DNA from 2 places in the Geodermatophilus sp. SYSU D00708 genome. Region 1 is predicted to be linked to the other one. Evidence: riboswitches for the same ligand, from Rfam matches in the RefSeq annotation. Region 1 holds a riboswitch; the other holds the start of a gene.

Region 1 (11,166 bases):
GCCTTCGACCTCGACCCGCTGGCGATCACCGTCGACGTCCGGGGCCTGGGCATCACCGGCTTCCAGGCCGGGGACTGGGTGCGCGCCGCCTGCCACGTGGACCTCGGCGCGGCCGACACCTTCCGCGTCAACGCCCGCATCACCCACGCCGACGACGACGAGACGGAGAAGGCGCTGCTGGACGCGCTGCGGGCCCTCGTGGAGGGTGCCGCGTCGATGGAGCGCCCGCCGCAGGTGGACCTCCCCTCGCCGCAGGGCCTCGAGCTGGAGCAGGCGATGACGCCGCGCGATGCGTTCTTCGCCCGTGTCGAGCAGGTGCCGGCCGCCGAGGCGGTGGGCCGGGTGGCCGCCGAGCTGGTCAGCCCCTACCCGCCCGGCGTCCCGGTGCTGGCGCCCGGCGAGCGGATCAGCCAGGACGCCGTCGACTACCTGACCAGCGGGGTGCAGGCCGGGATGCTCATCCCCGACGCCGCGGACCCGTCGATGGAGACCCTCCGCGTCGTCTCATAGCCCTCGGGAGGCCAGCGGTGACCGGCTCGGTGGACGTCGTCGTCCCGCCGCCGCTGCGCTTCCTCCTGCCGGGACGGGACCGGCACCGCGGCGTCCGGCGGATGCGGTTCGACCCCGACGCCACGCTCGGCCACGTCGTCCAGGCGGCCGGGGTGCCGCTGACCGAGGTCGGCGGTCTCCGGGTCGACGGCGCCCCCGCCGGGGTCTCCGACCGGACTCGGCCGGGCAGCACCGTGGAGATCGCCGAGGTCCCGCGGCCGCAGCCGGTGCCGGCCGGCGGCTTCCTGCTCGACGTCGGGCTGGGCACGCTGGCCCGCCGGCTGCGGCTGCTCGGCCTGGACGCGGCGTGGTCCAACGACGCCGACGACGCCGACCTCGTGGTCCGCGCGACCGCCGAGGAGCGCGCCCTGCTCACCCAGGACCGCGGCCTGCTCATGCGCCGGGCCCTGCCGTCGGGGGCGCTGGTCCGCGGCGCCCGGCCCGACGACCAGCTCGCCGACGTCCTGGACCGGTTCGCTCCCCCGCTGGCGCCGCTGACCCGCTGCACCGCCTGCGGCGCCCGGCTGCTGCCGGTGGCCAAGGCCGACGTCGCCGACCGGCTGCCCGCCGGCACCCGGCGGACCTACGAGGAGTTCTCCCGCTGCCCGGCCTGCGACCGGGTCTACTGGCGCGGCGCGCACGCCCGCCGGATCGACGCGCTGGTCCGGACGGCGACCCGGTAGGCCCCCTAGGTCGGCCCCCGGGGGCCACGGGCTGGCCCGCACGTGTCACCCGCGGCGGGCACAGGAAGGAGCGCCCACCCACCTGCACCGCTCCTGCGAGGCCGCCGTGTACCTGTCGAAGACCGAGGCCGCCGTCCTGCCGACCACGCTGGTCGGCGCGCCGAGACCGGCACCCTCCGGGTCCGGACGGCGGCGGCTGTGGCCGCTGCTGGGTCCGGCGTTCGTCGCGGCGGTGGCCTACGTCGACCCGGGCAACTTCGCGACCAACTTCGCCGGCGGCGCCTCGTTCGGCTACACGCTGCTGTGGGTGATCGTGGCGGCCAACCTCATGGCGATGCTCATCCAGTCGCTGACCGCCAAGCTCGGGCTGGCCACCGGCCGGGACCTGGCCACCCTCTGCCGCGAGCAGCTGCCCCGGCCGGTCACCCGCGGGCTGTGGCTGCAGGCCGAGGCGGTCGCGATCGCCACCGACCTGGCCGAGATCGTCGGCGGCGCGGTGGCGCTGAACCTGCTGTTCGGCGTGCCGCTGCCGATCGGCGGGGTGATCACCGCCGTGGTCGCGTTCGTGCTGCTGGCCGCGCAGTCCCGAGGGCACCGGCCGTTCGAGCGGGTGATCGCCGGGCTGCTGCTGGTGATCGGCCTGGGCTTCGGCTACACGCTGGTCAGCTCCGGCGTCGACGTCGGCGGGGTCGCCGGCGGCCTCGTGCCGTCGTTCGCCGGCTCGGAGAGCCTGCTGCTGGCCACCGGGATCCTGGGCGCCACCGTCATGCCGCACGTCATCTACGTGCACTCCGCGCTGACCCCGGGCCGGTACGGCGACGTGGTCACCGCCGGGCGCACCCAGGCCGGCCGGCGCCGGCTGCTGCGGGCCCAGCGGGTCGACGTCCTGGTCGCGATGGGCCTGGCCGGGCTGGTCAACGCCGCGATGCTGGTGATCGCCGCGCAGCTGTTCACCGCCGACGACGGCATCGAGTCGCTGGAGAGCGTGCACGCCGGGCTGGGCGACCAGCTGGGCACCGGCGCCGCGCTGGCCTTCGCCGTCGCGCTGCTCGCCTCCGGGTTCGCCTCCTCCTCGGTCGGCACCCACGCCGGGCAGGTGGTCATGGCCGGCTTCCTGCGCCGGCACATCCCCGTCCTCGCCCGCCGGCTGGTCACCCTGGCCCCGGCCCTGGCGGTGCTGCTGCTCGGCGGCGACCCGACCACCGCGCTGGTCTGGTCGCAGGTGGTGCTCTCCTTCGGCATCCCCTTCGCGCTGGTGCCGCTGCTGTGGCTGACCGCCCGCCGCTCGGTCATGGGCAACTGGGTCAACCGGCCGGTCACCACCATCACCGGGGCGGTCGTCGCCGCGCTGATCATCGGCCTCAACGCCCACCTGCTGCTGGGCTTCGTCCTCGGGTGAGGGACCCTGCCGTCACCAGGGGGCCGGGCGCCATGCCCACGGAGGCACCGGCGGACGGCGGCAGCGACGGAACGGTCTAGGCTGGTCACACAACCGAACACACAGCAGGGGAGCGCTTCGGCGCTGAGAGTGCGGGTTCCCGCAGACCCTCGAACCTGATCCGGGTCATGCCGGCGCAGGGAGTCTGGAGGAAAGCCATGGCCGACCAGGCCGTCCGTCCGTCGTCGGCTGCGCCCACCGGGGGCCGCTCGCGCTGGCGCACCGTCGACATCGTCGTCACCGCCGTCCTGGGCGTCGCCTTCGGCGTCGTCTTCTGGGCCTGGGGCCTGCTGTGGGCGGGCACCGGCACGGCCTTCGCCGCCTTCCCGCCCGGGCAGGCGTTCATGTACGGCGTCTGGCTGGTCCCCGCGGTGCTCGCCCCGCTCGTGGTGCGCAAGCCCGGCGCGGGCCTGTTCGCCGAGCTGGTCGCCGCGATCGTCTCGGCGCTGCTCGGCTCGGCCTGGGGGACGACGACCATCGTCTACGGCCTGCTGCAGGGCCTGGCCGGGGAGGCCGGCTTCGCCGCCTTCCGGTACCGCCGCTTCGGGTGGCCGCAGGCGCTGCTGTCCGCGGCGCTGGCCGGCGCGATGGCCGCCGTCCTGGACCTCCTCTACTACTACCCGGACTGGACCGCGGGCTGGAAGACGACGTACGTGGCGCTGGTCGTGGCCGGCACCGTCGTCGTCGCGGGCGCGGGCAGCATGGCGCTGACCCGCGCGCTGGCCGGCAGCGGTGCCCTGTCGGCGTTCGCCTCCGGCCGTACCCGGGTCTGACGCTGACCGGGGGGTCCCCGGCCGCCGTCCGGGTGGCCGGGTGGGGCTTCCGGCACGCCGGCCGGCGGGCCTGGGCGGTCCGGGACGTCGACCTGACGGTGGCCCCCGGTGAGCGGCTGCTGCTCACCGGGGCCTCCGGCTCGGGCAAGTCCACGCTGCTGCGGGCGCTGGGCGGCCTGCTGGACCCGGAGAACGGGGACGCCGTCGGCGAGCTGACCGTCGACGGCGAGCCGCCCGACCGCCGGCGGCAGCGGGTGGGCATGGTCTTCCAGGACCCCGACTCGCAGCTGGTGATGACCCGCGCCGGGGACGACGTCGCCTTCGGGCTGGAGAACGTCGGCACCCCGCCCGCGGCGATCGGGCCGGCCGTGGACGCCGCCCTCGCCGCGGTCGGCTTCGACCTGGGCCGCGACCGGTCCACCGGCGCGCTGTCCGGCGGGCAGAAGCAGCGGCTGGTGCTGGCCGGCGCGCTCGCCCCGCGCCCCGGCCTGCTGCTGCTCGACGAGCCGACCGCGCAGCTGGACCCGGCCGGCGCCGAGCTGGTCCGCGGCGCGGTGGCCCGGGCGGTCGCCGACCGCGGCGCCACCCTCGTCGTCGTCGACCACGACGCCGCGGCCTGGCTGCCCCTGGTCGACCGTGTCGTGGAGCTGCTGCCGGGCGGTGGTGTGGCCGAGCACGGCCCCGGGTGGGCACCGGCTCCGCTGCGCCTCCCCGTCCGGCGCAGCTCCCCCGCGGGGGCGGTGCTGCTTGCCGCCGACGCCGCCGGGTTCACCCACCGCGGCTCGACCGCCCCCGCCCTGCCGCCGACCGACGCCGTCCTGCGGGCCGGGCGGACCCTGGCGGTCACCGGCCCCAACGGCACCGGGAAGTCCACGCTGGCGCTGCTGCTGGCCGGCCTGCGGGCGCCGACGACCGGCCGGGTCACCACCGGGCCGGCGCTCACGGCGGGGCTGCGCCGCCCGGACCGGCCGCCGTCCCGCTGGCGGGCCGCCGAGCTGGTGGAGCGGGTCGGTACCGTCTTCCAGCACCCCGAGCACCAGTTCCTCACCGGACGGGTGCGCGACGAGCTGTCCCTGGGTCCGCTGCGCGCCGGCGCGGGCGAGGGCGCGGCACACCGGCGCGCCGACGAGCTGCTCGAGCGGCTCGGCCTGGCGCCGCTGGCCGAGGCCAACCCGTTCACCCTCTCCGGCGGGCAGCAGCGGCGGCTGTCGGTCGCCACCGCGCTGGCCACCCGGCCGCCGGTCCTGGTGCTCGACGAGCCCACCTTCGGCCAGGACCGGGACACCTGGTCGGAGCTGGTCGCGCTGCTGGCCGAGCAGCAGGACGGCGACCGCGCCCTGTGCCTGGTCACCCACGACGCCGACGTGGTCGCCGCGCTGGCCGACGACGTGCTGAGCCTGGGCGCCCCGGTGGCGGTCCCGTGACCCCGCCGCTCGCCCTGGGGCCGGTGCGCCCGGTCCCGCTGTCGGCGGTGAACCCGGTCGCCCAGCTGGCCGCCATCGCCGTCCTCACCGTCGTGCTGCTGGTCAGCGGCGACCCGGTCACCCCGGCGGTGGTGCTCGCCGCCGAGCTGACGCTGCTGCCGGCCGCGGGGTTGACCACCCCGCGGGAGGTCGCGCGCCGGACCTGGCCGCTGCTGCTGAGCGCGGCCGGCGTCGCCTGGGTCAACGTGGCCTTCGGCGCGCTGGACGGCGCCGATGCCTGGCTCAGCGGCGCCACCTGGGGCCTGCGGGTCATCGCCCTGGCCCTGCCCGGGGTCCTGCTGGTCGCCTCCACCGACCCGGTCCGGCTGGCCGACGCGCTCACCCTGCACTGGCGCGTGCCGCCGCGGTTCGCCTACGGCGCCCTGGCCGCGCTGCGCCTGGTCCCGCTGCTGGCCGCCGAGTGGGAGACGATCCGGCTGGCCCGGCGGGCGCGGGGCGTCGACGCCGGGGCGAACCCCGTCGCCGCGGCCCGGCTGCTCGCCGGCACCGCCTTCGCCCTGCTGGTGGCCGCCATCCGGCGCGGCACCCGGCTGGCGACGGCGATGGACGCCCGCGGGTTCGACTCCGGCGTCCCCCGGACCAACGCCCGCGGCTCGGTCCTGCGCCCCCGCGACGGCTGGTTCGTCGCCGGGACCGTCGCGGTCTGCGCGGCGGCCGTGGCGGCGAGCGTGGCCAGCGGCGCCTGGGACCCGCTGCTCGGCTGAGTTCGCTGCCGGTCAGGCTCCCGGGTGCGGACGGCGCGGCCGGCCGGGCAGCACCAGGTTGAGGACGACGGCGACCACGGCCGCGACGACGATCCCCGAGTCGAACAGCGCTCCCCACTCGCCGGTCGCCCGGTCCACGGCGTCCGGCGCGGCGGCGATCCCCCGGCCCAGACCCACCGACAGCGCCACGATGAGCAGCCCCCGGGTGTCCAGGCCGTCCTTGCTGAGCAGCTGGACGCCGATCGCGCACACCATGCCGAACAGCACGAGCACGCCGCCGCCGAGCACCGCCGGCGGGATCGCGGCCAGCACTGCGGCGACCTGCGGGAGCAGGGACAGCCCCACGAGGACGAGCGCGCCGATGGTCACCACGTGCCGGCTCATCTGCTTGGTGAGGGCCACCAGCCCGATGTTCTGGCTGAACATCGTCGTCGGCAGCGCGCCGAAGACCCCGCCGAGGACGGCGCTGCCGCCCTCGGCCAGGATGCCGCCGCGCAGCTCGCGGGCGGTGGCCGGACGCCCCGCCCCGCCCTCGGTGACCGCGTGCACGGTGCCCACCGAGTCGACCATGTTGACCACGCCGACCACCGCCATCGAGAGCACCGCGACGACCGGGAACGACAGCCCGAACTCGAACGGGGCCGGGACGGCGACCAGCGGCCGGTCGCCGACGCCGGAGAGGTCCAGCAGGCCCAGCGGGATCGCCACCAGGTAGCCGACCACGACCGCGACCAGCACCGAGGCGGTGCACAGCAGCCCGCGGCCGAACTGGTTGAGCAGCACGGTCAGCACGAGCACGAGCGCGGCCACGCCCAGGTTGACCGGCGAGCCGAAGTCCGGGGACCCGACGCCACCGGCGGCCAGGTTGACGCCGCTGGGCAGCAGCCCCAGGCCGATGACCAGGATGATCGTGCCGGTCACCACGGGCGGGAAGAGGAACGCGATCCGGTGGATGCCCAGGGCGATCGCCACCTGGACGGCGGCGGTCACCAGCACCCCGCCGAGGACGGCGGACAGCCCGTACTCCTCGGCCAGCGGGACGGCGACGGCGATGAACGCGAAGCCCGACCCCATCATCAGCGGCAGCCGGCTGCCCACCGGACCGATGCCGACCGTCTGCAGCAGGGTGGCCAGCCCGGCGCACAGCAGGGCGGCCTGGACCAGCAGCACCGCCTCGCCCGTGGTCGCCCCGATGACGCCGGCCAGCAGGATCGCCGGGGTCAGGTTGGACGTGAACATGGCCAGGACGTGCTGCAGCCCCAGCGGCACCGCGACGCCCCACGGCGGGCGGGCGTCGGGGTCGGCGCGGTCGTAGGCCGGGGTGGTCGTCGGCTGGGTGGTGGCCATCGGGGCTCCTGGGGCTGGGCGGCGGTCCGCCAGCAGGGTCGCCGGAGCGTGTTCCGGACCGGTGTCGTCCCCATTGCGTTCCCGGCACCCGCAGGTCGGCGCGTTACGGTGCGGCCCGTGTCGACGCGCTACGTGGTGCTGCTGCGCGGCATCAACCTGGGTCGGGCGCGGCAGATGGGGATGCCCGAGCTGCGGGAGACCCTGACCGCGCGCGGGCACGGCGCCGTCCGCACCCACCTGCGCAGCGGCAACGTCGTCCTCGACAGCCCGCTGACGGCCGAGGAGCTCGCCGCGGACGTCGAGGCCGCGGTGCAGGAGCGGTTCGGGTTCGCGGCCCCCGTCGTCGTCCGGACCGGGACCGAGGTCGCCGCGGTGGTGGCCGCCGACCCGCTCGGCGCCGTCGCCACCGACCCGGCGCGCTACCTGGTCACCTTCCTGTCCCGGGCGCCGGACCCCGAGCGGGTGGCCGCGCTGCCCCCGGCCGACCGCGGCGAGTACCGGGTCGCCGGCCGCGAGCTGTTCCTCTGGCTGCCCGACGGGGTCGCCGACACGCCGCTGGCGTCGTGGCGGTGGGACACCCTGCTTGGCGTGCCGGGGACCTCCCGGAACTGGAACACCGTCCGGAAGCTGGCTGAGCTGGGCGCCGTGTGAGGTGCGTGACAGACAGGTTTAGCGGGGCTCTCCTGGAGCCATACGCAGGTGTTCGGCTCGCCCGCGGGCCGCAGCGAGGTGCGCCTCCGGGCGACGAGCACGTGAGGGGAACCAGCGGCGTGACACGGGAGACGGCCGGGCCGGTCTGGCCGTCGGCCACACCGCCGGCGGCCCGCGGCGGACTCGAGTGGGAGCTCACCGACGTCGCCGAGCTGCCGCAGGTGCGGGCCGCGCTGCGCCGGCACCTCACCGCCTCCGACCCGGCCGCGGCCGACCTGCGGGACCGGCTGGTGCTGGCCCTCGACGAGATGGCGTCCAACGCGCTGCGGCACGGCGGCGGGCACGTGGCGGCAGCGGTCCGCGCGACCGGGACGGGCTGGCTGATCGAGGTCTCCGACGCCGCACCGGCCACCCCGCCGACGCCCGCGGTGGGCCGCGACCCGAGCGAGGGCGGCCTGGGTCTCTACCTCATCGCCGAGCTGGCCGCCGACCACGGGTGGTACGTGTCCGCCGGCGCCAAGCACGTCTGGGCCGTCCTGGGCTGAGTCACCGCGGTCCTCCGGACCGCACCGCGGCCACGTGCCGTCCCCGGCCCACGCCGAGCCCGCCCGGCCGCTCGCCGGGGAACCCTCCGGGCCCCACTCCTCCCGACCACCGCGGCCACCAGCCGTCCCGGCGGGCTACTCCTGGGGGTGCAGGCGGATGGCGACCAGGGCGATGTCGTCCTGCAGGCCCTCCGGGCGCAGCCGCTCGATCACCGCGTCGCAGAACTGCTCGAGGGGCAGGCTGCCCAGCTCGGCGAGGGCGCCGCGCAGCCGGGCGATGCCGTCGTCCAGCGGCAGGTCGCGCCCCTCCACCAGGCCGTCGGTGTAGAGCAGCACCGTGGCCCCGCGGCGGAAGGTCACCGTGTGCTCGCTGCGCCGGGTGGCCGGGTCGACCCCCAGCATGAGCTCCGGACGGTGGCCGGCGAGCTCCGCCACCCGGCCGTCGGCGTGCAGCAGCAGCGGCGGCGGGTGACCGGCGTTGGACCAGCGCAGGGTGGTCAGCCCCGCGGCGCGCTGCTCCGGCGTCTGCTCGACCCGCGCGACGGCGGCGGTCGCCATCGTGGGCATACCCAGGCCCTGGATCGCCGAGTCGAGGTCGGTGAGCACCCGGGCGGGCCCGACGTCGGGCCGGTGGGCGATGCCGCGGAGCATCCCGCGCAGCTGCCCCATGGCGGCCGCGGCGGCGGTGTCGTGGCCGACCACGTCACCGATCACCAGCACCGCGGAGCCGCCCGGCTGCAGGAAGGCGTCGTACCAGTCCCCGCCCACCTGGGCGACCTCGACCGCGGGCAGGTACCGCACCACGATCTCGGCCGAGTCCGGCGCCGGCGGGTCGGTGAGCAGGCTGCGCTGCAGCCCCTCGGCCAGGTTGCGTTCCTGCGCGTACAGGCGGGCGTTGTCCACCGCCAGCGCCATCCGGGAGGCGACCTCCTGGGCGGCGGCGACGTCGTCGGCGTCGGCCAACGGCCGGTCGGCCGACCGGTAGATGCTGAGCGCGCCCAGCGTGCGCCCGCGGGCCGACAGCGGCAGGGTCAGCGCCGTCCGGGGCGCCAGCTCCCAGAAGACGTCGGCCGCCTCGCCGTCCAGGGTGCTGCCGACGGTGGCGCCGACGTCGTCGACGGTCAGCGTCCGGCCCGAGGCCAGCGCCCGCATGACCGGCGCGTCGGGCCGGATGGCGGCCAGCCGGAGACCCGCGTAGCGCTCCACCGTGCGCCGGACGGCGGGGTCGCGGTGCCAGGAGCCGACGTCCCGCATCCGCCCGTCCTCGCCGGTGAGGCTGACCAGCGCCCAGTCGCCCAGCACCGGAACGACCGCCTCGGCCAGCCGCTGCAACGCGGCCTCCACGCCCTTCCCGGCGGTCAGCGTCTCGGCGGTCACCGCGCTGACCTCGGCGATCAGCCGGAGACGGGCCGCACCGGCGCGGGCACGCTCCTCGGCCGCGCGGCGCTCGGTGACGTCGAGGAAGTACACCGACACCCCGTCGGGGCCGCCCCAGGCACGCACCTCGTACCAGGCGTCCAGCGGCGCCGGGTAGTAGGCCTCGAAGACCCGTTCCTCGCCGACGGCCGCCGCACCGCGGTAGTGCACCTCGAAGTCGCTGCCCACGGCGTGCGGGTAGAGCTCCCAGATGTCGCCGCCGATCAGCTCGCCGCGGGAGCGGCCCAGGACGCGCTCGGCCTCGGCGTTGACGTAGGAGAACCGCCACTCCCGGTCGAGGGCGAAGAAGGCCGCGTTCATCGACTCGAGCACCCGGGCGACGCGGGCGTCGGCCTGCCGGTGGTCGGTGGTGTCGTAGCCGGCGCCCAGCAGGCGAACAGCGACCCCGTGGGCGTCGGCGAGAGCGCGGCCGCGGCCCTGGACCCAGCGGGTCTCCCCCGACGGCAGGACGACCCGGAACTCGGCGTCGTACTCGCCGCACGAGTCGATGGCGCCCTGCAGGGCCGCCATGGTCCGGTCGCGGTCGTCCGGGTGGACGCGCGCGGCGAAGGCGTCGATGGTCTCGTCGAAGGACGCGCGGTCGTAGCCGAAGATGGCCAGCAGCCGGTCGTCCCAGGTCAGCCGGCCGTTGACCAGGTCCCAGTCGAAGCTGCCGATCCCGGCCGCGTCGATCGCGAGGTCGAAGCGGAGACGGGCCAGCTCGGGGTCGGGCAACCCGACCTCCGGGTGCGGCCGGTCCACGCTCTTCTCTCGACTCACTCGCATTCCAGGGGCCGGGCGGCGGGGACGGACGCGGCAGCGCCGCGACGTGGCGGCACCTGCGGGCAGACGGCCGACGGTCCTTTCTCCCACGTCCTCGGCCCCGGGGCCACCCGGTGTGGCGGGATCGACATCCCGGACGGGCCCCGCCCCCGGGGGCAGGGAGGGCGAGGCCGGAGCGGTCGCGGGGGACCGCGTCGTCTGGAGCGTTCCTCCACGCTGGGCAACGAGCGGATCACCCAGTGGTTACGACGTGCGGCAGAAACAGGCCGAACGGCGGGCGCCCCGGTCCGGCGGGGCGCCCGCCGTTCGGGCGGGGAGGCGGACGGGTCGACGTCCGCCGGCACGAGGGTCACGTCCTGCGTGCGGGCGTCCAGCGTCCCTGCGAGCTCGGCGGCTCCGTGGCCCGGACGGTCTCTGCGGATCGACTCCGACCGCGCCGGGGGGCGACCCGGCGGCGGACCCGCGACGGCGCCCGGCGAGGTCGTGCCGGTCGGACCCGGGGGGCGCGGGTGCCGGCGGTGACCTGGTCCCTCTCGGAGGACGGCGGCCCGGTGCCGGCAGCCGGCCGCACCCGCGGTCTGCGCCTCCCTGGAGGGTCCGCGCGCTGCGTCGGGGCGCAGTCGGCGGGAGGTCGAGGCGAGAACCGGTGGTGCGGGACGACTGGGGCGGCGGGAGCCACCGTCGGAGGGGGACGGCCTGGGGCGGTGCGAGGTCGGCCAGAGGAGCGAGACGGTGCCGAGGCGACGGTCGCGGTCACCGGAGGGGGAAGGCGGTGACCGGCAGCCGGCGAGCT
Region 2 (11,166 bases), on a different contig from region 1:
CGGTGCGTCCGCCGGACACCGGGTACTCGGTGGGGGAGATGTCGACGACGACCAGCGCGCGCAGCAGCTCCGGGTGCCGCAGCGCGACCTGCATCGCCACCTTGCCGCCCATCGAGTGCCCGACGAGGGTGACCGGTTCGGCGAACGACCGCAGCTCGTCGGCGACCATCCCGGCCATGTCGAGGTAGTCGACCCGTTCGGTCCACGGCGAGTGCCCGTGGTTGGGCAGGTCCAGGAGGGTCACCCGGTGGTCGCCGGAGAGGCCCTTCGCGGCCGTCGTCCAGTTCTTGCCCTGACCGAACAGGCCGTGTACGAAGACCACCCGCGGGCCGCGCTCGCCCAGCGTCCGGGCGTGCAGCCGTTCCTCGGAGTTCTCCGTCACCCGGCGATTCCACCAGATCCCGTCGTCCGCCCCACCTACCGTCGACGGCCGACGAAGACACCGGTCGGCGTCCGCGCCGACGGAGGGGGAGCACACCCATGCCCGGACGGCGTCGCCGCACGACGAGCCGCTCGACCACCACCCGCAGCACCACCCGCACCGCCGCCCGCCGCGCGGCACCGGCCCGCCGCACCGCGAAGCCGGCTCCGGAGCGCCCGGTCGCCGGCCCGGGGGAGCGGGTGTGGGTGCTCGCCGTCCCGTTCCGCGCCCCGGCACCCGGAGCCCAGTGGCGCCCGGACCTGCAGGCCCACGTGTACGTCGGCCGCGAACTGCCGCCGGAGCTGGCGCCCTACGACCCGCCGCCGTACACGTTCGAGCGCTTCCTCGAGGACGAGCTCAACGCCACGCCGCGCCCGCTCCCCACCGGCCGCCCCATGCAGCCGCGCGACGAGCAGCTCACCGGTGCGGCCGCGATCGCCGCGTCGGCGAAGGCCGGGCACCGGGTCTTCCTGCTCGGTGACGACCCCGGCGTGGGCAAGACCGGCACCGCCGTCCTGGCCGCCCGGGAGGTCGCGGCGCAGCGCGGCGGCCGCACGGTGCTGGTCGTCGCCGACCGCCCGGCGGCGATCACCATCCCGCACTGGACGCGGTCGATCGCCGGCTTCGGCGACGGCGGCCTGCGCTGGTGCGTGACCACGTGGGACCGCCTGGCGAAGGTCGCCAAGCTCCGGTTCGACGTCGTCATCGCCGACGAGGCACACATGGTGCGGCACACGACGACGCAGCGGTGGAAGCACTGGAAGGCGGTCTCCGGCGCCGGCCGGGTGAAGGACGCGCCGTTCGTCATCGCGGCCACCGCCACCCCCGCGCACACGCCGCTGGAGCTGCCCTACCTGGCGCCGCAGTTCGCCCAGCGGCACGGCGAGCCGCTGCGCTCGTGGGCCGACCTGCCGGCGAAGCTCGCCGACCACGGGTTCCACGTGGAACGGGGCCGGTACGGCTGGACCTGGACCGAGGACGCCGACCGCCGCCGCGCCGACCTCGCCCGGCTGCAGGACTGGCTGGCCGAGGGCTCCCCGCCGGCGACGCTGCACCGCCCGGCGCCGTGGGGCCCGGTGTCGGTCACCGGGACGCCGGTGTCGCTGACGCCGGCCGAGCGGGCCGCCTACGAGTCGGAGTGGCAGGAGTTCCGCGCCGAGATGCAGCTGGCCCGCCGCGGCCGGCAGACCGCGCGGGGCCGGGCGGCGCTGCTGCGGTTCCGGCAGAAGGCCGGGCTGATCCGCGCACAGGCCACCGTCGACTGGGTCAAGGCGCAGGTGGAGGCCGAGCGGCAGGTCGCCGTCTCGGTGGAGTTCGTGGAGACGGCGGCCGACCCGATCCGGGAGGCGCTGCTGGACTCGGGCGTCGCCGTGGCCGCCATCTACGGACGCGACCGGTTCGACGTCGAGGCCGAGCGGCTGCGGTTCCAGACCGGCGCCGCGCCCGTGTGCGTCTTCACGGTGACCGCGTCGATCAGCCTGCACGCCGGCGAACTGCTGCCCGACGGGACGCACGCATCGGCCACGCCGCGGGTCGGGCTGTTCCACCAGCCGCGGTTCTCCGGCATCCAGGCCCGCCAGGTCACCGGCCGCACCCACCGCGACGGGCAGGTCTCGCCGTGGCGGGTGGCGTTCGCCGAGGACACCGTCGAGGAGCAGGTCGCGCGGGTGATGGTGGAGCGGCTGGCGGTCAGCGGCTCGACCGCGGGCGCGGACACGTCGTCCCTGCAGGAGATCGCCGAGCTGCTCGACGCCGACTGGCTGCCCTCGACCACGCTCACCGGCACCGACTGACGCGGACTCGGTCTCAGCCGCAGTCGTATCTCGCCGCGCGGCCGGGTCGCCCTGACCGTCCACCCCGCTCAGGGCACGAGTACCGCCCGGCCGAGCACCCGGCCGGCACGCAGGTCGTCGAGCACCCGCACGGCGTCGTCGAGCGGGTGGGTCGTCACCGTCGTCACCAGGCGACCGCGGGCCGCGAGGTCCAGGGCCTCGACCAGCTCGGCGCGCCGGTTGCCGACCGACGTCACGATCCGCTGCTCGGGCACCACCATCGCCAGCGGGTCGATCTCGACCCGGTCGAAGCTGTAGCCGACGTAGACGAGGGTGCCGCCCTTGCCGAGGGAGGCGAGCGCGGCGGCGCCGGTGTCCCGGGTGCCGACGAGCTCGAACACCACGTCGGCGCCGCGGCCGCCGGTGGCCTCGCGGACGGCGCCGGCCACGTCCTGCGTCGAGGCGTCCACCGTCACCGCGGCCCCGAGCTCGGTGGCCAGCTCCAGCCGCTCCCGGGAGCGGGCGACAGCGATGACGCGGGCGCCGGCCTCCCGCAGCACCTGCACGAGCGCGAGACCGACCCCGCCGGCGCCGTAGACGACCGCGTCCGCGCCGGGGCCCACCCCGGCCACGCTGACCGCGTGCAGCGCCGTCGTCGCGCTGCAGCACAGGGTCGCGGCGGTGGGCAGGTCCACGCCGTCCGGCACGGGCACCACCGCCGTCGCCGGGACGACGAGCTGCTCGGCGAATCCGCCGTCGGTGGCGAAGGTCAGGAACCCGAGCGGCGCGTCGCAGAGGTGGTCGTCCCCGGCGGCGCACCACCGGCAACGGCCGCAGGCGTGCAGGTAGTGGACGGCGACCCGGTCGCCCACCGCGAGCCCGGCGACGTCCTCGCCCAGCTCGGCGACGACGCCCGCGACCTCGTGGCCCAGGGTGATCGGCGTCCGGGCCGGGGTGAGCAGCCCGTCGAGGAAGTGCAGCTCGGTCCCGCAGACGCCCGCTGCGGCGACGTCGAGGACCACCTCCCCGGGACCCGGCCGCGGCCGATCGACGTCCTCGACGCCGAGGGGTTCGCCGACCCCGTGGAAACGGACAGCACGCATGGAACGGCCTCCCTACGCCGGCATGACCCGGACAGGTTCGAACGGTCGACGGCCCCAGCCGCCCTCTCAGCCCACTCGGGTGGGCTCCCGCGGTACGGCCCGGAGGCTACCCGCCCGGCCTGGGAGCGACGTTGTTAGGTTCGGGGTCGTAAGTGGCACGGGGTGCCCCCGCCCGGGGCTGAGAGCACACCCGTCGAACCTGCTCCAGTTCGTACTGGCGAAGGGATGTCACGGCGTGGGAGCCATCGACCTGCGCGCGGCCCGCGAGGAGCTGCGCACCGCTGCACCGCTGGTGCACTGCCTGACCAACACCGTCGTCCAGACGATGACGGCCAACGCCCTGCTGGCCGCCGGCGCGGCGCCGGCGATGGTGGACGCGCCGCAGGAGGCCGGGGACTTCGCCGCGGTCGCCTCGGCGGTGCTGGTCAACGTCGGCACGGTGCACGAGCGCACCGCCGAGGCCATGCGGCTGGCCGCGCGCTCCGCCGGCGCGGCCGGGACGCCGTGGGTGCTCGACCCGGTCGCGGTCGGTCCGCTGGCCTACCGGACGGCGCTGGCCGCCGAGCTGGTCGAGCTGCGGCCCACCGCCGTCCGGGGCAACGCCTCCGAGGTCCTGGCGCTGGCCGGGGCCGGCACCGGCGGCCGCGGGGTGGACAGCACCCACAGCACCGACGCCGCCTCCGAGGCCGCCCTCGGCCTGGCCCGGCGCACCGGGGGAGTGGTGGCGGTCAGCGGCGAGGTGGACCTGGTCACCGACGGACGGCGGACCGTGCGGGTGGGCGGCGGCTCGGTCCTGCTCACCCGCACCACCGGCGCCGGCTGCGCGCTGGGCGCCCTGGTCGCCGCCTACCTCGCCGTCTGCGACGACCCGCTGACCGGCGTCGTGGCCGCGCACGCGCACGTGGCGCTGGCCGCCGAGGTCGCCGCCGACGTCGCCGACGGGCCCGGCACCTTCGCCCCGGCCTGGCTCGACGCCCTCGACGCCCTGGACGGGGAGTCCCTGAGCCGGGCGGACGTGCGGGAGGAGCGGTGAACGGGTTCGACCCGACCCTCTACCTGGTCACCGACACCGAGCTGGCCCGGCCCCGGCCGGTCGCCGACGTCGTCCGCGCCGCCGTGGCCGGTGGGGTCACCGCCGTCCAGGTGCGCGACAAGACGGCGTCCCGGCGGCAGCTGCTCGCCCTCACCCGGGCGGTGCAGGCCGCGCTGGTCGACCGCCCCGACGTCGCGGTCGTGGTCAACGACGCGGTCGACGTCGCCCTGCTGGCCGGCGCGGGCGTGCACGTCGGCCAGGACGACCTCCCGCCGGCCGAGGTCCGGCGGCTGCTGGGCCCGGGCGCGCCGCTGGGGCTGAGCGTCACCTGCGCCCCGGACCTGCACGCCGCGCTGGCGCTGCCCCCGGGCACCGTGGACCTGGTCGGCATCGGCCCGGTGTGGGCGACGCCGACCAAGCCCGACGCGGCTCCCGGCCTCGGCCTGGCGGGCACCCGGGAGCTCGCGGCCGCCGCCCGCTCCGCGGGGCTGGTCGCCGTCGCGATCGGCGGGATCGACACCGCCAGGGCGGCGGAGGTGGCGGCGACCGGGGTGGACGGGATCTGCGTCGTCTCGGCGGTCTGCGCCGCGCCCGACCCCGCGGCCGCCGCCCGGGAGCTGCGGGCGCGGATCGACGCGGGCCGCTCGGTGGGGGTCCAGCGATGAGCGGCGTGCCGGTCGCCCTCACCGTCGCGGGCAGCGATCCCAGCGGCGGCGCCGGCATCCAGGCCGACCTGAAGACCTTCAGCGCCCTGGGCGCCTACGGGACAGCGGTGCTGACCGCGCTCACCGCGCAGAACACCCGCGGGGTCACCGGCGTGCACCCGGTGCCGGCGGAGTTCGTCGCCGCGCAGCTCGAGACCCTGCTGGACGACGTCGAGGTGCACGCCACCAAGCTCGGCATGCTGGGCAGCGCGGAGGTGGTCCGGACCGTGGCGCGGGTGCTGGCCGACCGCCGGGCGGGGCCGGTCGTCTGCGATCCCGTGATGGTGGCGACCAGCGGCGACCGGCTCATCGACGACGCTGCGGTGGACGCCGTCCGCACCGACCTGCTGCCGGTCACCGACCTCGTCACGCCCAACGTGCCCGAGGCGGCGGCGCTGCTCGACGCGGCGCCGGCGACGAGCGTCGACGACCTCCCCGGGCAGGCCACCGCGCTGCTGGCCCTCGGCCCGCGGGCGGTGCTGCTCAAGGGCGGCCACCTCGGCGGGGAGGAGAGCGTCGACGTGCTGGCCACCGCGGACGGCGTCACCGTGACCCACCGTCCCCGGGTGCGGACGACGGCGACGCACGGCACCGGTTGCACGCTGTCCTCGGCCCTCGCCGCGCTCGCCGCCCGCGGCCGCACCGACGACTGGGCGCGGCTGGTCGACCCGGCGCGCGACTTCCTGCACACCGCGCTGGTCGCCGGGGCCGGCCTGGGCATCGGGTCGGGGCACGGGCCGGTGCACCACTTCGCCGGGATCTGGCCGTCGTGAGCACCGCCGCGGACCTCCCCGGGGACGCCGTCGAGGCCCCGTTCACCGAGCGCGCCTGGGCCGCGACCGCCGGCCTGCGCGCGGCCATCGACGACCTGCCCTTCCTCGCGGAGCTGGGCTCCGGCGCGCTGGCACCGGCCACGTTCCGGCACTACCTGGAGCAGGACGCGCTCTACCTCGCGGACTACGCCCGGGCGCTGGCCCTGCTCGCCGCCCGCGCCCCGGACTCGGCCGCCGCGTCCTTCTGGGCGACCTCGGCGGCCACGACCGCGACGGTCGAGCGCCAACTGCACGCCGACCTGCTCGCCGCGGAGCTGCCCCCGGCCGACCGGCCGGGCGGCGACCCGGTGCCCTCACCGACCTGCCTGGCCTACGTCTCCTACCTGGTGGCCGCGGCGGCGACGGCTCCGTACGCGGTCGCCGCCGCGGCCGCGCTGCCCTGCTACTGGGTGTACGCCGACGTCGGCGCGCGCCTGGCGCGGACCGCGGCCCTCGTCCCCGGGCACCCGTACCTGCGCTGGGTCGCCGCCTACGACGCCCCGGAGTTCCAGGAGGCCGCCCGCACCGCCCGCGCGCTGGTCGACGCGGCCGCCGGCGAGGCGCCCGGCACGCAGCCGGCCATGCTGCGCGCCTTCACCGTCGCCACCCGCTACGAGCTGGATTTCTGGCGCGCGGCGCACGAGCGGGAGAGCTGGCCGGACCCGATCTGAGCCGGTCCCGACGGGCCCGGCCAGGGAACTCCCGACCGGAGCCCGGTCAGCTCGCCGGCGGCTGCCCGTCCGCCGGCACGATCGGGATCCGGGTGGCCGCGCCGTCGGCGGTGGCTGCACCGCTCGCCGCGGGTGCGCTGCCACCCCCGGCCACGGCACCGCCCGCGCCCCCGAGCCGGCGCAGCAGCGCCGCGACGTCGACCCCGGTGAGGTCACCGGAGAGCTGCAGCCCCTGCGCCACGTTCGCGGCCACCGAGCGGCCGAGGGAGCCGGCGCCGTCGGCGGAGATGACGGTCATCTTGTCCACGCTCGACAGCGGGGCCGCGGCCGCCTGCACCACCTGGGGCAGCACCTTCACCAGCATCTCGAGGACCGCCGCCTCGCCGTACTTGGCGAACGCCTCCGAGCGTGCGTCCAGCGCCTCGGCCTCCGCCTGCCCGCGGGCGAGGATGGCGGCCGCCTCCGCGGCGCCCTCCCGCTCGACGGCGTCGGCGATGGCCTGCCGGCGCAGCCGCTCGGCCTCACCGCGCTTGGCGCCCTCGATCGCCTCGGCCTCGGCCAGCGCCGACCGGCGGGCCCGCTCGCCCTCACCGGAGAGCTTGGCCTGCTCGGCGGCGGCCTGGGCGGCGGCGATGGTGCCCTGCCGCTGGGCCTCGGCGGCGAGGATCGCGGCGTTCTTGCGGCCCTCGGCCTCCTGCTCGACCTTGTAGCGCTGAGCGTCGGCGGGCCGGCGGACCTGGGTGTCGAGCTGGCGCTCGGTCAGCGCCGCGGTCCGGACGGCGACCTTCTCCTGCTCGGTGAGGATCGCCTGGTCCTGCGCGGCCTGGGCCAGCGGTCCGCTGGCGGCCGCACGGGCCTTCGCCGCGTCGGTCTCCGCGGTGATCTCCGCCTGGCGCAGCGCGAGCTGCCGCTGGGCGACGGCGATCGCCTCGTCGGCGAGCAGCTGCTCCTGCTGCGCGGCCTGCCGGGCCCGGGCCTCGGCGATGCTGGCCTCCTTGAGCACCCGCGCCGCCTCGGGCCGGCCCAGGTCGGCCAGGTAGCTGCCCTCGGCCTGGATGTCCTGCAGCTGGAAGGTGTCGAGCACCAGCCCCTGCCCGGTGAGCGAGGACTCGGCCTCCTCGGCGACGGCGGAGGCGAACGCGGCCCGGTCGCGGATGATCTCCTCGATCGTCAGCCGGCCGACGATGGAGCGCAGGGCACCGGCCAGCACCTCCGAGGTGAAGGTGTCGATGCCCTCCTGCTGGTTGAGGAACCGCTGGGCGGCGGCGCGGATGGAGTCCTCGGAGCCGCCGACCTTGACGATGGCCACGCCCTCCAGGTCGCACTTGACGCCCTGCTTGGACACCGCACCGCGGATGCCGACCGGGATGCGCCGGCTGGACAGGTCCATCGTGTGCAGCTTCTGCACGACCGGCAGGACGAAGACGCTGGCGCCCATGACCACCTTCTGGCCCGACGCGTCGCGGGAGGTCAGCCCCGAGGCGCTGGTGACCTCGCGTCCCTGGCGGCCGGTCACGATGAACGCCTGGTTGGGCCCGGCGACCTTGATGCGGGACAGGACCAGCACCACGATCAGGAGCACCAGGACGGCGATGCCGCCGATGGCGATGAGCAGGGTCAGGTCCACGGTTCGGTGCCTCCGGTCTCGGGCAGGGGGTCGGGCGCGGTCGAGACGACCTGCACGGCGGTCTCGCTGAGCGCCTCGACGACGTACACGGGCGTGCCCGCGGGCAGCGGGACGTCGCTGCGCGCGGCGTACTTGAGCTGCTGGCCGGCGACGGTCAGGCGCACCTCGCCGAGTCCTCCGCTCGGGACGGCGGACACCACGACGCCCTGCAGGCCGACCAGGTGGGCCTTCGTGAGGGTCTCGGTGGTGGGCATGTCCCGCAGCGCGCGGGAGAGCCGGATCGCCCCCCACGCGAGCGGGATCGCCACGGCTGCCCCGACGGTCAGCGCGGCGAGCAGCCGGCCGGCGTCCGGGAGCCCGTCGGGCAGCACGGACGCGGCCGCGGCGCCGCCGAAGCCCACCCCGCCGACCAGCGCCGCCAGCGCCGGGACCGAGAACGGGCCGTCGGCGTCCCCGGCCAGGTCGCCGAACTCGCCGACGAGCAGGGACAGCAGGAGGACGCCGAGGCCGATCGCCCCCACGACGAGGAGGACTCCCGCCACGCTGCTCCTCCCTGTCGGTGTGGGCCCCGACAGTCGCAGCCACGCGGGAGATGATCAACCGGATCCGGCACCGACCCGTCCGCACTCACCCGCTCGGAGGACGGGCGACCATGGGGAGCGGCCGGCGACAGCGAGGAGGTGGGGCGTGCGGCGGGAGGCGAGCATCCTCCACCTGGACCTCGACGCCTTCTTCGCCGCGGTCGAGCAGCGCGACAAGCCGTCCCTGCGCGGGCGGCCGGTGGTGGTCGGCGGCGTGGGCGGGCGCGGCGTGGTGGCGACGGCGTCCTACGAGGCGCGCGCCTACGGCGCCCGGTCGGCGATGTCGACCGCCGAGGCGCGGCGCCGCTGCCCGCCCGGGACGGCGTTCCTCGGCGGGCGGTTCGCCGCCTACCGGCGGACCTCCGACGTCGTCATGGAGCTGCTGCGGGAGCTCTCCCCACTGGTCGAGCCGGCCTCGCTGGACGAGGCCTACGTCGACCTCGCGGCCGGCCCGGGCCACGACCTGTCGGTGGACGGCGTGACCGCGCTCGGCCGGCGGCTCAAGGAGCGGATCGCCGAGGCCACCGGCGGGGTGACCGGGTCGGTGGGCATCGGCTCGTCGAAGCTCATGGCCAAGATCGGCTCCGACCTGGACAAGCCCGACGGGCTGGTCGTCGTCCCCCCGGGCGGCGAGCTGGACGTGCTGCACCCGCTGCCGGTGACCCGCCTGGGCGGCGTGGGCCCGGCGACCGCGGAGCGGCTGCGGCAGGTCGGGGTGCGCACCGTCGCCGACCTGGCCGCGAAGTCGCTGCCGGACCTGGTGGCGCTGGCCGGCCGGGCGCACGGGGCGGGGCTCTACGCGCTGGCCCGCGCCGAGGACGACCGGCCGGTGGTCGCCGAGCGCGAGGCCAAGTCGATCTCGCAGGAGGAGACCTTCGAGCGGGACCTCACCGACCTCGCCGTCCTCGGCCGGGAGATCGACGCCATGGCCGCGCGGGTGGCCGCCCGCCTGCACGCGTCGGCCTACGCCGGGCGGACGGTGACGCTCAAGCTGCGCCGCTACGACTTCACCACGCAGACCCGCTCACAGACGCTGCCGCAGCCCACCGACGACGTCCGGGTGATCGCCTCGATCGCCCGCCGGCTGCTCACCGAGGCCGGCGCCGGGGGTGGGCTGCGCCTGCTCGGCGTCGGGGTCTCCGGGCTGTCGCTCTACGCGCAGGGCGATCTGTTCGCGGCCGACGACGAGCCGGCCGACCTCGCCGACGACGTCCCCGCCGAGGCGCCCGCGCCGGCCGAGGAACCCGCTCCGGCCGCCGAGACGCGGTGGTGGCCGGGGCAGGACGTGCGGCACGACGAGCTCGGCCCCGGCTGGGTGTGGGGCCGGGGACTGGGGCGGGTGACGGTCCGCTTCGAGGGGCCGCGCACCCCGCCCGGCCCGGTGCGCACGCTCGCCGCCGACGACCCCGCGCTGCAGCCCGCCGACCCGCCGGACTGGCGGGTCAGCGCGGGAACGCCGGCCAGCCCAGGACCGTGAGGTCCCGGTCGACCTGGACGACGACGTCCTCGCCGTAGGCGGTGACGAGGAACGCCGTGTACAGCCCGGCGGAGTCGACCTCGACCCGGTCGACCGTCGCGCCCGGGTGCTCGGCGAGCGCGGCGGCCGCCACGGCCACGGCCAGGTCGGCCGGGAGGTCGGGGTCCGCCGGCGGGGTCGGTGTCCGCATCCGCATGCGCCGCCGGATCCGGCCCTCGCTCGTCCTGGTGCCCATCGGGGCCTCCTCTCCTCCCCGGCCCCCGGTGGGCCGCTCGGGGACGAGCCTCGGCCGCGCGGCTGTGCGGAGCCTGGGCCTCCGGTGCGGGTTCGATCGGGGTCTGAGGAGCCCCGGACCCGACCCTGGGGGAGCTGTCGACCCGTGCGCCGGCGCGCCGACGAAGGGGAAGCGCCGGCGCGCCGGGTCGAGGGGGACGCGGAACCCGGCACAACGGGGGATGGCGGGCTCCGCGTCCCGGCGGGGACCGACGCCCTCGAGCCGGTCCCCGGTTCGCCGGGGGTGGCGTGGTGACGGGTGCTCCTGCCCGCTCTCTCCCCAGCGACCACCAGCGTGGCCGCGTGCCCTGTGAGGGAGCTGGACGGGGACTGCCAGTCCGCTAGGCATGCCACGACGGGCGGACGCCGAACGCGGCGGCGGTCCGCCACGGCGGCGACCCCGGCGGGGCCACCACCGTCACCGTGCCCTCGGGCGAGGGCAGGGACAGCAGGTACCGCGCCGGGTCGGCCGGCTCGCCGTCCTCCGGTGCCCGCCGCGGCAGGGCGAGCAGCTCGTGCGCCGTCCGGGCGAGGGAGAGCTCCCCGTGCCAGCCGCCACCCTCGTCGCGCCGGCGGGCCACGGCGGCCAGCACGGTCGCCGCCGCCAGGTGCCCGGTCGCGTGGTCCAGCGCCTGGGCGGGCAGCACGCCGGGTGCCTCGGGGGAGCCGCACTCGAGCGCGATGCCCGTCGC

What was found. Region 1 has a riboswitch for thiamine pyrophosphate ahead of ACI79D_RS08405 (ECF transporter S component). Riboswitches for the same ligand answer to the same signal wherever they lie in the genome.
Region 2: it holds a riboswitch for thiamine pyrophosphate, as region 1 does, so the genes downstream of both, thiM (hydroxyethylthiazole kinase) here and ACI79D_RS08405 (ECF transporter S component) in region 1, are expected to answer to the same signal.

What each region holds. Positions count from the first base shown of each region.
Region 1 is NZ_JBJGYS010000007.1:74,026-85,191, forward strand. It holds gene ACI79D_RS08390 (aminotransferase class I/II-fold pyridoxal phosphate-dependent enzyme) at 1-510, shown strand, start outside; gene ACI79D_RS08395 (Mut7-C RNAse domain-containing protein) at 528-1,232, shown strand; gene ACI79D_RS08400 (Nramp family divalent metal transporter) at 1,339-2,631, shown strand; TPP riboswitch at 2,728-2,831, shown strand; gene ACI79D_RS08405 (ECF transporter S component) at 2,829-3,443, shown strand; gene ACI79D_RS08410 (ABC transporter ATP-binding protein) at 3,476-4,867, shown strand; gene ACI79D_RS08415 (energy-coupling factor transporter transmembrane component T family protein) at 4,864-5,631, shown strand; gene ACI79D_RS08420 (uracil-xanthine permease family protein) at 5,644-6,978, opposite strand; gene ACI79D_RS08425 (DUF1697 domain-containing protein) at 7,096-7,629, shown strand; gene ACI79D_RS08430 (ATP-binding protein) at 7,749-8,174, shown strand; gene ACI79D_RS08435 (SpoIIE family protein phosphatase) at 8,310-10,352, opposite strand.
Region 2 is NZ_JBJGYS010000029.1:541-11,706, forward strand. It holds gene ACI79D_RS20220 (alpha/beta fold hydrolase) at 1-382, opposite strand, end outside; gene ACI79D_RS20225 (helicase) at 481-2,214, shown strand; gene ACI79D_RS20230 (alcohol dehydrogenase catalytic domain-containing protein) at 2,283-3,296, opposite strand; TPP riboswitch at 3,445-3,539, shown strand; gene thiM (hydroxyethylthiazole kinase) at 3,532-4,329, shown strand; gene thiE (thiamine phosphate synthase) at 4,326-4,994, shown strand; gene thiD (bifunctional hydroxymethylpyrimidine kinase/phosphomethylpyrimidine kinase) at 4,991-5,806, shown strand; gene ACI79D_RS20250 (TenA family protein) at 5,803-6,516, shown strand; gene ACI79D_RS20255 (flotillin family protein) at 6,563-8,143, opposite strand; gene ACI79D_RS20260 (NfeD family protein) at 8,134-8,685, opposite strand; gene ACI79D_RS20265 (DNA polymerase IV) at 8,831-10,201, shown strand; gene ACI79D_RS20270 (hypothetical protein) at 10,167-10,436, opposite strand; gene ACI79D_RS20275 (CoA transferase) at 10,816-11,166, opposite strand, start outside.